Regions from separate parts of the Salinibacter sp. genome, predicted to be linked through region 1. Evidence: predicted binding sites of a transcription regulator. Region 1 holds the regulator's gene; the other holds the start of a gene.

The links. Region 1 encodes HrcA, which represses chaperone genes, less so after heat shock. Its sites were predicted from a motif close to TNTTAGCACTCNCNNNNNGNGAGTGCTAANA; they were not measured.
Region 2: groES (co-chaperone GroES) is a predicted target of HrcA. The motif match lies at 5,047-5,077, and genes of this name have one in related genera.

The regions. Positions count from the first base shown of each region.
Region 1 covers NZ_JBDGQQ010000031.1:6,768-13,300, forward strand. Annotated here, with positions in the region: gene dnaJ (molecular chaperone DnaJ) at 1-741, opposite strand, end outside; gene ABEL04_RS03310 (nucleotide exchange factor GrpE) at 834-1,511, opposite strand; gene hrcA (heat-inducible transcriptional repressor HrcA) at 1,630-2,718, opposite strand; gene sppA (signal peptide peptidase SppA) at 3,053-4,861, shown strand; gene gpmI (2,3-bisphosphoglycerate-independent phosphoglycerate mutase) at 4,968-6,533, opposite strand, start outside.
Region 2 covers NZ_JBDGQQ010000123.1:1,440-7,972, forward strand. Annotated here, with positions in the region: gene ABEL04_RS10960 (bifunctional acetate--CoA ligase family protein/GNAT family N-acetyltransferase) at 1-2,049, shown strand, start outside; gene ABEL04_RS10965 (transcription termination/antitermination protein NusG) at 2,199-2,723, shown strand; gene groL (chaperonin GroEL) at 2,932-4,620, opposite strand; gene groES (co-chaperone GroES) at 4,706-4,999, opposite strand; gene ABEL04_RS10980 (DUF2085 domain-containing protein) at 5,357-5,782, shown strand; gene ABEL04_RS10985 (hypothetical protein) at 5,903-6,382, shown strand; partial or broken gene mutT (8-oxo-dGTP diphosphatase MutT) at 6,406-6,533, opposite strand, start outside.

The DNA.
Region 1 (6,533 bases):
GCCGGCGTCGGAAATGGTCAGGTAGTTCCCCTCCATGACCCCCGGGGGCACGTTGACCGAAATTGTCTCCTCGCCCTGCACGCGGCCCTCCCCGCCGCATTGGTCGCAGAGGTTTTCGATGATGCGACCACCGCCCTCGCACCGCGGGCACGTCTGCACGTTTACCATCTGGCCAAAGACCGAGCGGGTGACCTGGCGGATTTCGCCCGTCCCGTCGCACTTGGGACACATGACAAAGTTTTCCCCCGTTAGACCGCCCTCGGCGCCGGTGCCGTCGCAGGCCTCACACTCCAGGTGCTTCTGGAGCTTGAGGTTCTTTTCCGTGCCCTCCGCAATCTCCTCGAGCGTCAAGGGAAGAGACACCCGGAGGTCGCTCCCTGGACGCCCCCGCCGACGGTCCGAACGGTCACGTCCACGGCCGCCGCGCCCCGCGCGGCCTCCAAAGATGTCGTTGAAGGCGTCGAAAATGTCCTCGATGTCATGGAAGCCCCGACCTCGTCCACGCTGACCGGCCCCCTCGTCGAGGCCCGCATGGCCAAACTGATCGTAGCGCCGCCGTTTCTCTGAGTCCGACAGAACTTCGTACGCCTCGGACGCCTCTTTGAATTTCTGCTCGGCCTCCGGATCGTCGGGATTCCGGTCCGGATGATACTCCATCGCCTTTTTCCGGTAGGCCTTCTTAATCTCCTTCTCGGAGGCATCCTCGTCGACCCCAAGGATGTCGTAGTAATCGCGCGGCATGTAGGAGAGGGATCAGTTCAGAAGAGAGTGGCTTCGGGGTCCGCATCGGTGGGGACGGACGAAAGGCCCAGGGAGGGACCACAGAGACCGACTTACGGTTCGGGCTCGTCGCCAGACGAGTTGTCCGCTTCGGGTTCGGCGGCCACGACGACGCGGCTGTGGCGAATCACGCGGTCGCCCATCGTGTATCCCTTCCGAATCTCCTGCAGCACCGTGCCGGGATCGGCCTCCTCGGAGGGCTGCCGCATCATCGCTTCGTGGAGCTGTTCGTCAAACGGCTCGCCCTCGGCCTCGATGGGCTCCACGCCGAGGGATTGAAGCTCGTCACGGAATTTGCTGAAGACCATCTCGACGCCCCCCTTCAGAGACTCGTAGGCCGACTCGGCGTCCTCGGCGTTCTCCAGGTCGCGGGTCGCCTCCATCGATCGCTCAAAGTCATCGAGCACTTCGAGCATTGCTTCGATGACAGACCGCTTTCCGGCTTCGTAGCGGCGCTCCTTCTCCCGCTCCATCCGGCGTCGATAGTTTTCAAGCTCCGCGGCCTTCCGGAGCAGGCGATCGTTGAGCTCGTCTCGTTCCTCTTTGAGCTGGTCAATTTCCTCCTCGAGAACCTCGATCTCATCGCGCTGTTCAGTCGCCCCATTCTCGGTGCCGGATGTCTCCTCAGAGACCGGTGTCTCCGCCGCATCGGGGTCCTGCGCACCAGTTTCCTCAGGGGCCTGGGACGAGTCGTTCGTCATCTGGGAACTGTCGGTCTGGTCTGTGTTCACGGTCGAATGAGAGGTTCGTGCAGGGAAAGGGAGGGGGGCGACGAACGGGGCAAGGGAGAGGAACCGGGGGACACTGGGTCCGCAGGGACGGACCGCAGGCAGGAACGGGCCGGGACGACTACGACGGAAGGGACGGATCCTCGAGGGAGGGACCATCATCCGAGGGCCGATTCACGGCCGACGCCATCTTTTCGACAAGGGCCACGGCACGGCCGTAGTCCATGCGCTTCGGACCGATCACCCCGAGCGAGCCGACCGTGCTCCCGAGCCGGTAGGGCGACATCACGATCGAATAGGCGTCCATCTCCTCCTCGTCGGTTTCGCTTCCGATGCGGACAATGGCCTGACCAACGGCCTCGGGATTGGCTTCAAACAGGTTTTCGAGAACCTGAACGATGCGATCCTCGTCTTCGATGGTCTCGATCAGGTGGCGGATGTCATCCGGCTCCTGGAATTCGGGCTGAGCAAGAATGTTCTGCGTGCCGTCAAACTGCAGGCGACCTTCATCTGGCTCGCTGAAGAGAAGGGTTGACTCGTCGATGACGAGCTGAACCAGTCCGGTCTCGTCGGGGAGGTCACGAAGCCGCTCCTCGTAGGTGTCGCGGATTTCACGCAGCGTCAGTCCCGCGAGCCGTTCGTTGAGGAGGGACACCACTCGGTCAATCTTGGACCGGGGCGGAAGAGACTCCGTCTCGATGACGACGGTCTTTACGACGCCCCCCTCAATACTCAGCACAAACATGAGGCGCGACCTCGACAGCGGGACGATGTCGAGCCGCTCCAACACGCCGCTCGAGAGGCGAGGGCTGAGGGCGATGCCGAGCAGGTTCGTGAGCTTGCTCAGCAGGCGCGTGCTTTCGCTCAAGAGCTCGTCGGTGTCGCTGACGAGGCGAGCAAGCTTCACCTTGAGGACCTCCTTCTCAACGTCGGACAGCTCCGGGGTGTCCATGAGCTCGTCCACGAAGGTGCGATAGCCAAGCTGCGTAGGAATCCGGCCGGCAGAAGTGTACGGATGGTCCAGATAGCCCATGTCCTCCAAGTCGGCCATCGTGTTGCGGATGGTGGCCGGACTCAAATCAACGTTCTTTTCCTTCGCCAGGGAGCGGGACCCCACCGGCCCCGCCGTGTCGACAAACTGCTCGACGACGAGCCGAAGGATGTTGCGCTCGCGCTGACTAAGGGATGGACGATCGTCGTTGTGCTCCACGGAGTTTGCGGCAGTCGGTGAAACGTACCACTCACTTCGGTGCCCAAGCCTTCATGAGGATTGGCCTTCCGCCGAGACGCCGCTGGCGGCCCGGGGTAACTCGTCCTCACCGCCACTGCACAAGACACCGACGAATCCCCGAAGCGCGCCGGTCTGGACGGAGCGGGGAAGGCGCTATTTATTATAACTACTTGAGAACCAACTTTGGGGTTCCTCTCGGTGCGGGTCGAGCCCAAAGAGGAAACGGGGATTTTCCTCTCCGTATAAGATGCCGTGCAGTACCTGTGTTGTTGCGTTGCCTTCACTACCAAATTTTCAGTCCGCCTCCTCGTCCATGCGCTTTCTTTCTACCCTCGCCGCCAGCGTCCTCGGGACCCTGCTTGCGCTCGGCCTCATTATTTTCTTCTTCGTGTTCTTCTTTTTTGCCGTCTCGCTGTCCGCCGACCAGGCGCCGACCGTGCAGTCCGGATCGGTCCTCACGGTCCCCCTCCAGGGGGCCATCCCGGAGCGCTCGGCCGACTCCCCCTTCCAGCAAGCGTTCGGCGATGGGGCCGCCTACGACCTGCGCGACCTTCAGACATCGCTCCGGAAGGCCGCCGCGGACGAGCGCATCGAGGCGGTGTGGCTTCGGCTGAAGGGCGTATCCGCTGCTGGGTGGGCCACGCTAGAGGAGGTACGCCAGGCCGTCGTGGAGGCCCGGGAAGACGGACTTCCGGTGATTGCCTCCAGCGACGAGTTTGGCATGACCGAGAAGGGGTATTTCGTCGCGAGCGCCGCCGACAGCGTCTTTACCGCCCCTCAGTCCTCGTTCGAGTACAATGGATTTGCCAACACCCTCGCCTTTTTCGAGGGCGCCCTCGAAAAGCTCAAGGTAGAGCCGCAGATCGTCCGGGCGGGCAAATACAAAAGCGCCGTGGAGCCCTTCCTGCGGTCGGACCTTTCGGAGCCGAACCGCAGGCAGCTCACGGCCTACATGGAGACGGTGAACACCCGATTCTTGTCAACGATTGCTGAGGCCCGGGAGCAGCCGGTCGATTCGCTCCGTCGCCTCGCCTCCGAGAACGCGTTCCTCGACGCCTCCGTGGCAGCACGGAGAGGGCTGATTGATGGACTCCGCTACGAGGGGGAGGTTCGAGCGTCGCTTCGCACGATCGCAGACCGCCCCGTCGAGAACGATTTGTCTACGGTGTCCTTGGGAGAATACAGCAGTGTTTCGGCGGAGTCGGCCGGGATCTCGTACACGGGGACGGGACGGGTCGACATCGTGTATGCCGAGGGGCAGATTGTCGTTGGGGAGACCGACGACCAGGCCCCCTTTTCCGGCCCGCAGATGCTCGGCTCCACGGACCTGACGGAAGCGCTAGAGACAGCGCGGACGAGCGAATCCACAGAAGCAGTCGTCCTGCGGATCAACTCGCCGGGCGGGAGCGCCGCCGCGTCCGAAACGATGTGGCGGGCCGTGCAGCGCACCGCCGCGGAGAAGCCTGTGATCGTGTCGATGGGCGACGTGGCTGCGTCGGGGGGCTACTACATCGCCGCCGCGGCCGACTCGATCGTCGCTGATCCGACGACCACAACGGGATCGATCGGTGTGTTCGGCCTCTCGTTCAATGCGAAGCAGTTCTTCAACGACAAGCTTGGCATCACCTACGACGGCGTTCGCACCAGTCCCTACGCCGACCTGTCCTCTGCAGTCAAGCCTTTGAGCTCGAACGAGCGCCGTCTTCTCGGCCGCTCCATCGACCGTGTCTACGACACCTTTCTTCAACGCGTGGCGTCCGGCCGCGGCATGGACGTCTCGGCCGTGAACGAGGTGGCTCAGGGACGCGTGTGGTCGGGGCGTGACGCGGTGGGCGCCGGGCTCGTGGACACGACTGGGACACTGCGGGACGCCATTGCGATGGCGGGCGCGGAGGCCGGTCTCGGCGACGGGCCGTACCGAACGCGCGTCCTGCCCCGCCCAACGACGTTCCTCGAACGCTTCACGAAGCAGTTCGCCGCACAGGCGCGCCAGGTGTGGCGCTCCATTACCATGAACCCCCTGGAGCGCAAGCTGTGGCGGCAGAAACAGATGCTCGATCGCCTGATGGGGGCGCACGGCACCGTGCAGGCCCGGCTCCCCTACGAGCTGACCATCGAGTAGAGTCCCACCGTGTCGGGGACCCCACGACGGGCCGCTGGGAAGCCCCGCTCCCTTGATCTGTGGAGATCGTCGGAGAGAGGAGAAGGGGAACGGGGAGGAAGCGGCACTACTGTGCAGACACGGCCTGCGTGGCAGGGACCAACACCTCGCCCTCCATCGCCTCGGGAATGGTCTCCCCGAGAAGCGCCAGAATCGTGGGGGCCACGTCGCCCAGCTTGCCGTCCTGCACGGGGCCCTCAAGGTCGTCCTTGAGGATGATGTGCGGGACGAGGGCCGTGGTGTGAGCCGTGTGCGGAGAGCCGTCCGGGTTTTCCATCTTGTCGGCGTTGCCGTGGTCGGCGATGATGCTGACGGAGTAGCCGTGCTCCCGGGCGGTCTCCACGACCCGCTGAGCGCCCCGGTCCACCGCCTCGCACGCCGCTACGGCCGCGTTGAAGTCGCCCGTGTGGCCGACCATGTCGGGGTTCGCAAAGTTGAGGACGACGAGGTTGTAGTCGTTGTCTGTGAGTGACCGGCTCACTTGCTCGGTCACCTCCGGTGCGCTCATCTCGGGCTGGCGGTCGTAGGTATCCACCTTCGGGGAGGGAACCAGAATGCGGTCCTCGCCCTCAAACGGGTCTTCCCGCCCGCCGCTGAAGAAGTACGTGACGTGGGCGTACTTTTCTGTCTCGGCGGCCCGGAGCTGCCGCCCGCCCCGCTCGCTGATGATCTCCCCGAGCGTGCCCTCCAGGTTGAGCGTGTCGAACGCGACCGGCAGGTCGAACTCCTCGTCGTAGGGCGACATCATCACGAATGCCAGGTCGTCGAGCCGCTCTCGATCGAAGCCCTCGAAGTCGCCCTCGGTGAAGGCGCGGGTGAGCTGCCGGGCGCGGTCGGAGCGGAAGTTGTAGAAGATCACGGCGTCGCCATCCTCGACGCGGGTCCCGTGCTCGCCGAACGCGGTTTCATCCGCCCCCTCGATGCGGCGGGGCTCCACAAACTCGTCCGTGACGTCCTCCTCATAGCTCGCCTCCAGCGCCTCGACCGGGTCGTCAAAGACGGAGCCTTCTCCCTCCGTGAGCAGCCGGTACGCCCGTTCGGTGCGATCCCACCGCTCGTCCCGATCCATGGCGTAGTAGCGGCCCACGATGGAGACGAGACGTCCAACGCCGATCTCGGCGGCCCTCTCCTGGAACTGCCGCACGTAGTCGACGCCGCCGTGCGGATCGGTGTCGCGACCGTCGGTAAAGGCGTGGACGTTTACCTGGGCGGGATCGAGGCCCTCGCGCCGGGCCAGCTCCAGCAGGCCGTACAGGTGATGGAGATGGCTGTGCACGCCCCCGTCGGAGAAGCAGCCCATCAGGTGCAACTTCTGATCGCCCTCCTTGGCGTGTCGGGCCGCCCCGACCAGCGCCTCGTTCTCGAAGAAGGACCCGTCCTCGATGGCCCTCGAGATGCGGAGGATCTCTTGGTGGACGATGCGGCCCGCTCCCAGGTTCATGTGGCCGACCTCCGAGTTGCCCATCTGCCCCTCGGGCAGCCCCACGGCCTGCCCCGATGCCTCAAGCGTGGCGTGCGGATGGTCGTCGAAGAGGCCGTCTACGAAGGGAGTGTCCGCCTTTTCGACGGCGCTCACCGACGGGTCCTCGGCGAGGCCCCACCCGTCCAGAATCAGGAGAAGGTGTCGCTGGGT
Region 2 (6,533 bases), on a different contig from region 1:
TCGATCGGGGACGCGCGCTCGTTCCTTTCGGCGGCGCGGGACGTGGCCCAGTCCAAACCCATTATCGTCATCAAGGCCGGGCGTACCGAGGCGGCCGCGGAGGCGGCGGCGTCCCACACCGGCACCCTCACTGGCAGCGACGCGGTATTGAAGGCGGCTTTTCGCCGCACCGGCGTGCTCCGTGTGGACAACATCAACGATCTCTTCTACATGGCCGAGATCTTAAGCAAACAGCCCCGACCGGAGGGCCGAAACCTGACTGTCCTCACGAATGCGGGTGGTCCGGGCGTGCTGGCCACCGACGCCCTCATCGACGGAGGCGGAGAGCTGACGCCCCTCTCGGAGGAAACCATGGAGGCGTTCGACGACCTCCTGCCTGCGGCCTGGAGCCACGGCAATCCCGTCGACATCCTGGGCGACGCCGACCCGGAGCGCTACGCCAAGACCCTAGAGGTGGCAGCGGACGACGAGAACAGCGACGGCCTCCTCGTCGTCCTCACGCCGCAGGCCATGACCGAGCCCACGAAGACGGCCGAGCACCTGCGGCCCTACGCCCGGGACAACGACAAGCCCATCCTGGCCAGCTGGATGGGGGGCGATGCCGTGGCCCCCGGCGAAAACATCCTCAACGAGAGCGGCCTGCCTACCTTCGCGTATCCGGACACTGCGGCGCGCGTGTTCAACCACATGTGGCGCTACAGCTACAACCTGCGCGCCCTCTACGAAACCCCCAGCCTGCCGGAAGACGAGGAAGGCATCCCGGACCGCGACGCCGCCGCCGAGATCGTGCAGGCGACCCACCAGTCCGGGCGGGTGCTGATGACGGAGCACGCCTCGAAACAGCTGCTGTCCGCCTACGGCATCCCGACCGTCGAGACCCGTGTCGTCGAGACTCCGAGTGAGGCCGTGGGGGCGGCTCAGGACATCGGCTACCCCGTGGCCGTGAAGCTCCACTCCACGTCCATCACGCACAAGTCCGACGTGGGCGGTGTGCAGCTCGGACTCAGCTCGGACGAGGCCGTGGAGGAGGCCTTCCGGACGATCGACGACAACATCATGGGCGAGGGCTTCGACGGGGTGACCGTGCAGCCCATGATCGACCGGAGCGATGGGTACGAGCTCATCATCGGCAGTAGCATGGACGAGCAGTTCGGACCCGTGCTGCTCTTCGGCTCTGGCGGCCAGCTGGTGGAGGTCTATCAGGACCGGGCCCTCGGCCTACCACCGCTCAACCGCACCCTGGCCCGTCGCATGATGGAGCAAACCAAGATCTACGAGGCTCTGCGGGGGGTGCGGGGGCGTGATCCCGTCGACCTCGACGCGCTGGAGACCCTGCTGGTACGCTTCAGCCAACTCGTGGTGGAGCAGCCGCGCGTGAAGGAGATTGACGTCAACCCGCTCCTGGCCGGCCCCGGCGACGATGGGCTCCTGGCGCTCGATGCCCGGGTCGTGCTTCACCCGTACACAAAAGACGAAGCGGACCTGCCGACCCCTGCCATCCGGCCCTACCCGCGGCAGTACATTGGCACGCACCCGATGCCGGACGGAACAGAGGTCACAATCCGGCCCATCCGCCCCGAAGATGAGCCGAAGCTGGTCACGTTCCACGAACGCCTCTCGGAGCGGAGCGTGTACCTGCGCTACGCCAATCTCATGAAGCTGGAGCAGCGGGTGGCCCACGACCGACTGGCCCGCATCTGCTTCATCGACTACGACCGCGAGATGGCCCTCGTGGCCGAACGGCCAGCGGAGGACGGCGACGGTGAAATTATCGGCGTCGGGCGCCTCACGCAGCAGCCCGGCCGCAACGAGGCAGAGTTTGCCATGCTCGTGATCGACGAGTACCAGGGCGAGGGCATCGGCACCGAGCTGCTGCGCCGCCTCGTGCGGGTGGGGGAGGCGGAAAATCTCGACCGCATCACGGCCGACATTCTTCAGCAGAATCACGCAATGCAGCGCGTCTGCGAGAAGCTGGGCTTTAAGCTCGTGCGGGGTAACGATCCAGCCGGCGACATGGTCAAAGCCGTTCGGTCACTCGACCCTCAGTAGACCCCCACGGGTCCCATGCGCGGATCGTCCGCGGCCCCGGAGTGGCTACACTCGCGCACCTTCCACGGAACGGTGTGCGCTAGGCTGCGAAAAACAAATTCGTGGGCCAACTCAACTCCGGATCAGTATCGAACACACGTCTCCCAACGATGAGCACCACCCCGAAGCGTATATGGCGCGTCTTCTACACCCGGGCTCGGGCCGAGAAAAAGTGTGAGGAGCGCCTCGAAGATCGCCAAATTAACGTGCTCGTGCCGAAGAAACAGGAGATCCGGCAGTGGTCGGACCGGAAGAAGGAGGTGACCGTGCCGCTGTTCCGGAACTATCTCTTCGCCCGGGTCGACGAAAAGGACCGGCTGCGGGTCTTGCGCACGAAAGGCATCGTTCGGTGCGTGCACTTCAACGGCGAGCCGGCTCGGCTCCGCGAGGAGACGGCCGAGCAGTTGAAGCAGACCCAGGAGGCCCCCGAGCGGCTGTCTGTGGCGGACCTGCGGCCCCCGGTTGGCGAAACGGTCACCATTACCGACGGTCCTGAGGGACTACGTGGGCTGACGGGGACGGTGAAGGAGCATCGTGGACAGATGTACCTGCTGGTGCGGGTGGAGGCGATCCAGCAGGCTGTCAAGGTGGAGGTCCCAGCCGACTGGGTAGAGTCCGAACCGGCCAGTTCGTAGGCGGACCGCTGAACGAGACCCGTGATTTCGGCACCACCGAGCAGGAGGGGCTTTTCCTGTCAGCCGAGCCTCAGCGGTTCCCCTACACAAGTCCCAAAAACAAAAAGCTGCCCCCTCCCGAGAGGGAGAGGGCAGCTCGTGTCGTGCCGAAACGCCAAGGGGCGCAGCCCCAGTGAAAGCAGGGACTTTGTGCACGGGCTAAGGGGGCTTACATCATACCGCCCATGCCGCCCATGCCGCCCATGCCGCCAGCACCGCCGGCCGGCATGCCGCCGCCAGCGCCGCCACCGGCACCGCCGCCACCGCCGTCGTCCTCATCTTCGGACTCAAGATCGGCGACGACCGACTCGGTGGTCAGCAGCATGCCGCCCACCGACGCCGCGTTCTCGAGCGCCGAGCGCGTCACCTTGGTCGGATCGAGGACACCGTCCTCGAGGAGCGGACCGTACTCCTCAGTGCGGGCGTTGAACCCGTAGTCGTCCTCGCCGTCCTTCACGTTCTGAACCACGATGGACCCCTCGTGGCCGGTGTTCTCGGCAATCTGGCGAAGCGGGGCCTCGAGGGCCTTCTTCACGATGCCGACGCCAATCTGCTGGTCCTCGTTCTCAACCTCCACGTCTTCGAGGGACTCAAGGGCGCGCAGGTAAGCAACGCCGCCGCCCGTCAGCACGCCTTCATCGACGGCTGCGCGGGTGGCGCTGAGCGCGTCCTCGACGAGGGCCTTCTTCGCCTTCATCTCCGGCTCGGTCGCGGCGCCCACGTTGAGAACGGCCACCCCACCGGCGAGCTTCGCGAGTCGCTCCTGCAGCTTCTCCTGGTCGTAGTCGGAGGTCGACTGCGAAATCTGCTGCCGGATCTGGTTGACACGGGCCTCAATCTGCTCCTGCGAGCCCTCACCGCCAACCATCGTCGTGGTGTCCTGGTCGATGGTGATTCGGTCGGCCTTGCCGAGGTAGTCGAGCGTCGCGTTCTCGAGGCGATAGCCCTTCTCCTCGCTGATGACGGTTCCACCAGTGAGAACAGCGATGTCCTCGAGCATGGCCTGGCGACGGTCGCCAAAGCCCGGCGCCTTCACGGCGGCCACCTTCAGCGTGCCGCGCATCTTGTTCACCACGAGGGTCGCGAGGGCTTCCCCCTCCACGTCCTCGGCGATGATCAGAAGCGGGTCGTTCGTCTGGCTGACCTTCTCCAGGACCGGCAGCAGGTCCTGCATGTTGCCGATCGAGTCGTCGTAGATCAGCACGTAGGCGTCTTCGAGCACCGCCTCCATTTCCTCGGAGTCGGTCACGAAGTACGGGCTCTGGTAACCGCGGTCGAACTGCATGCCCTCGACCACGTCGAGATACGTTTCGATGCCGCGAGCCTCCTCGACAGTGATGACGCCGTCCTGACCGACCTTCTCGAAGGCGTCGGCGATCAGTTCACCGACAGCGTCGTCGTTGTTCGCCGAGATCGTGGCGACCTGGTTGATGCGCTCTCTCCCCTCGACCGGATTGCTCTGCCGACGGAGATGATCCACGACGTGCCGCGAGGCGGTGTCGATGCCCCGCTTCACGTCCATTGGGTTTGCGCCAGCAGTTACGCTCTTCAGGCCAGCGTTGATGATGGACTCGGCGAGGGCCGTTGCGGTCGTCGTGCCATCGCCGGCCGCATCGTTGGTCTTCGACGCGGCTTCCTTGAGAAGCTGGGCTCCGACGTTCGGAAGCTTCTCCTCGAGCTCAATCTCCTTGGCGACGGTCACGCCATCCTTCGTGATGGTAGGGGACCCGAAGGACTTCTCAAGAACGACGTTTCGGCCCTTGGGGCCGAGCGTCACCTTCACGGCCTGCGCCATCTGATCGACGCCATCCTTGAGGGCGTTGCGCGCCTCAGAATCAAACTTTATTTGCTTAGCCATGGTTGTATGCTGTATTCATTTCATTCGCGTTCAGCTCAAAATGCGACGTGCGACCGCGAGGTCGAACACCGCAGAGATGCAGTCCTTATCCTTCTTCGACGATGCCGAAGATGTCGCTCTCTCGCATGATGAGGTACTCCTCACCGTTGAGCGTCACCTCGGTGCCAGCGTACTTGCCGTAGAGGACTTCATCGCCCTCCTCGACCGTCATCTCGATCCGGGTTCCATCTTCGACCCGGCCTTCGCCGATTGCACGGACCGTTCCTCTTTGCGGCTTCTCCTGCGCCGAATCCGGGATGTAGAGACCACTTTCGGTCTTTTCCTCCGCCGGTTCCGGCTGCACGACGACGCGGTCGCCGAGGGGTCTTATGCTCGTCATAACTCGTTCGGGGTGACTTATGAGTGAGAGGTGGTTGAGTCAGTCGTTATTATCACTCGCCAGTAACGAGTGATAATAACTCACGCTAGTCAACACTGCAGAATAGGCCTTTGTTCCCGAAGAAGGGCGGGGGGCGGGGTGAAGATCGTTTAGCGACGCCGGAGCACCGGTGTGCGCCAGGGACGGGTCCTCTCTGAACTTCGAAAGGGCTCTGGAGTGGAACCGGTGTACGAAGAGGTTCCCGCTCTGCTCAACACCACCGGTTCAGGCTCACCTGTTCAGGCTCACTCACACGCGCATGTAGGGATGCGCCGTCCACGCCTTGTCTGGTACGTTCTGCTAGCGAGTACCAGTGGTATGCTCCTGCTCGCAGTGCTCCCTCCATTCCTTCCCAGTGGAGCACAGGCCGTAGTGCGGGACTGTTTGGCTCCCGTGTGTCACCAGATCCCGAGCCGCTCGCCGCATCTCTACGGCGTGCCACTGGCCATCTGTGATCGATGTACAGGAATATACCTGGGGCTTGTGCTTGGCGTGGCGGTCACGGGCTGGGGCCAGGGCCTATGGGCAGAACTCGGGCGGCACGGCCGCTACGTGCTGCTCGGTTCGCTCGTCCCGCTCAGCATCGACTGGATCGGGCCGGTCCTGGGCCTCTGGAGCAATGGACCGATCAGCCGGGCCCTTACTGGCCTCCTGTTTGGAAGCATCGCGGCCAGCTACGTGACAGACCAGGTGCTGAGAAAGGCCTCCAGAGGGGAGCCCCAGGGGAGTGAGGAGACAACGTGAGCCGAGCTTTCGGTTTGGTATTTTCTTCCATACCTTTCGCTGATGTCATTTAGGGCAGTGCCAAAAGTTGTCAGGGTGCCCTGCCTCTTCGCTTGACCTCCGGGAAGCTCCTCGATCTCCATGACTCCTCGACAGCAATCGGTTCTCGTCGGTGCCGTCGTGACCGGCATTCTCAGCACATCCTACCTGAGCTTTATCAACTTCCTCTGTTGCCTCGGGGTCATCCTTGGGGGCGTCGTGGCGGTGCAACAGTTCACGAGCCGAACCGGGACCTCTGTCGAGTCGGGAGATGGGGCGGTCCTCGGTGCGCTGGCTGGAGCTGGGGGAGCCGTGCTGGCCAGCATTTTTGATCGGGCCCTGCGTCCGCTCAATCTGGACTCGCAGTCGATTACCCAGGACGTGATGAAGAATGTCATGCAAATGGGGGGAGAACAGGGAATGTCCCCGGAGATGATGCAGCAAATTCAACAAGGGGGAAGCACGACAATGATCATCATAGGCCTCGTGATTGGGATCGTCGTAAACTCCATTTTCGGGGCGATAGGAGGGGCGATTGGGGCCGCAATCTTCAGTGCCGACGAGCAGGACGGAAACCTCTGACGTAGTGAACGGCGGAGAACCCTTCAGGAGGGTCCGTCCGGCGACACAGAATCGAACAGGGAGGGCTCGGTCTGACGCCGCTCCAGCTCTTCGATGAGGCGGCGATTCGCGCGGGGGAAAGCGTAGTCGTCAAGCTCTTCGACCTGGACCC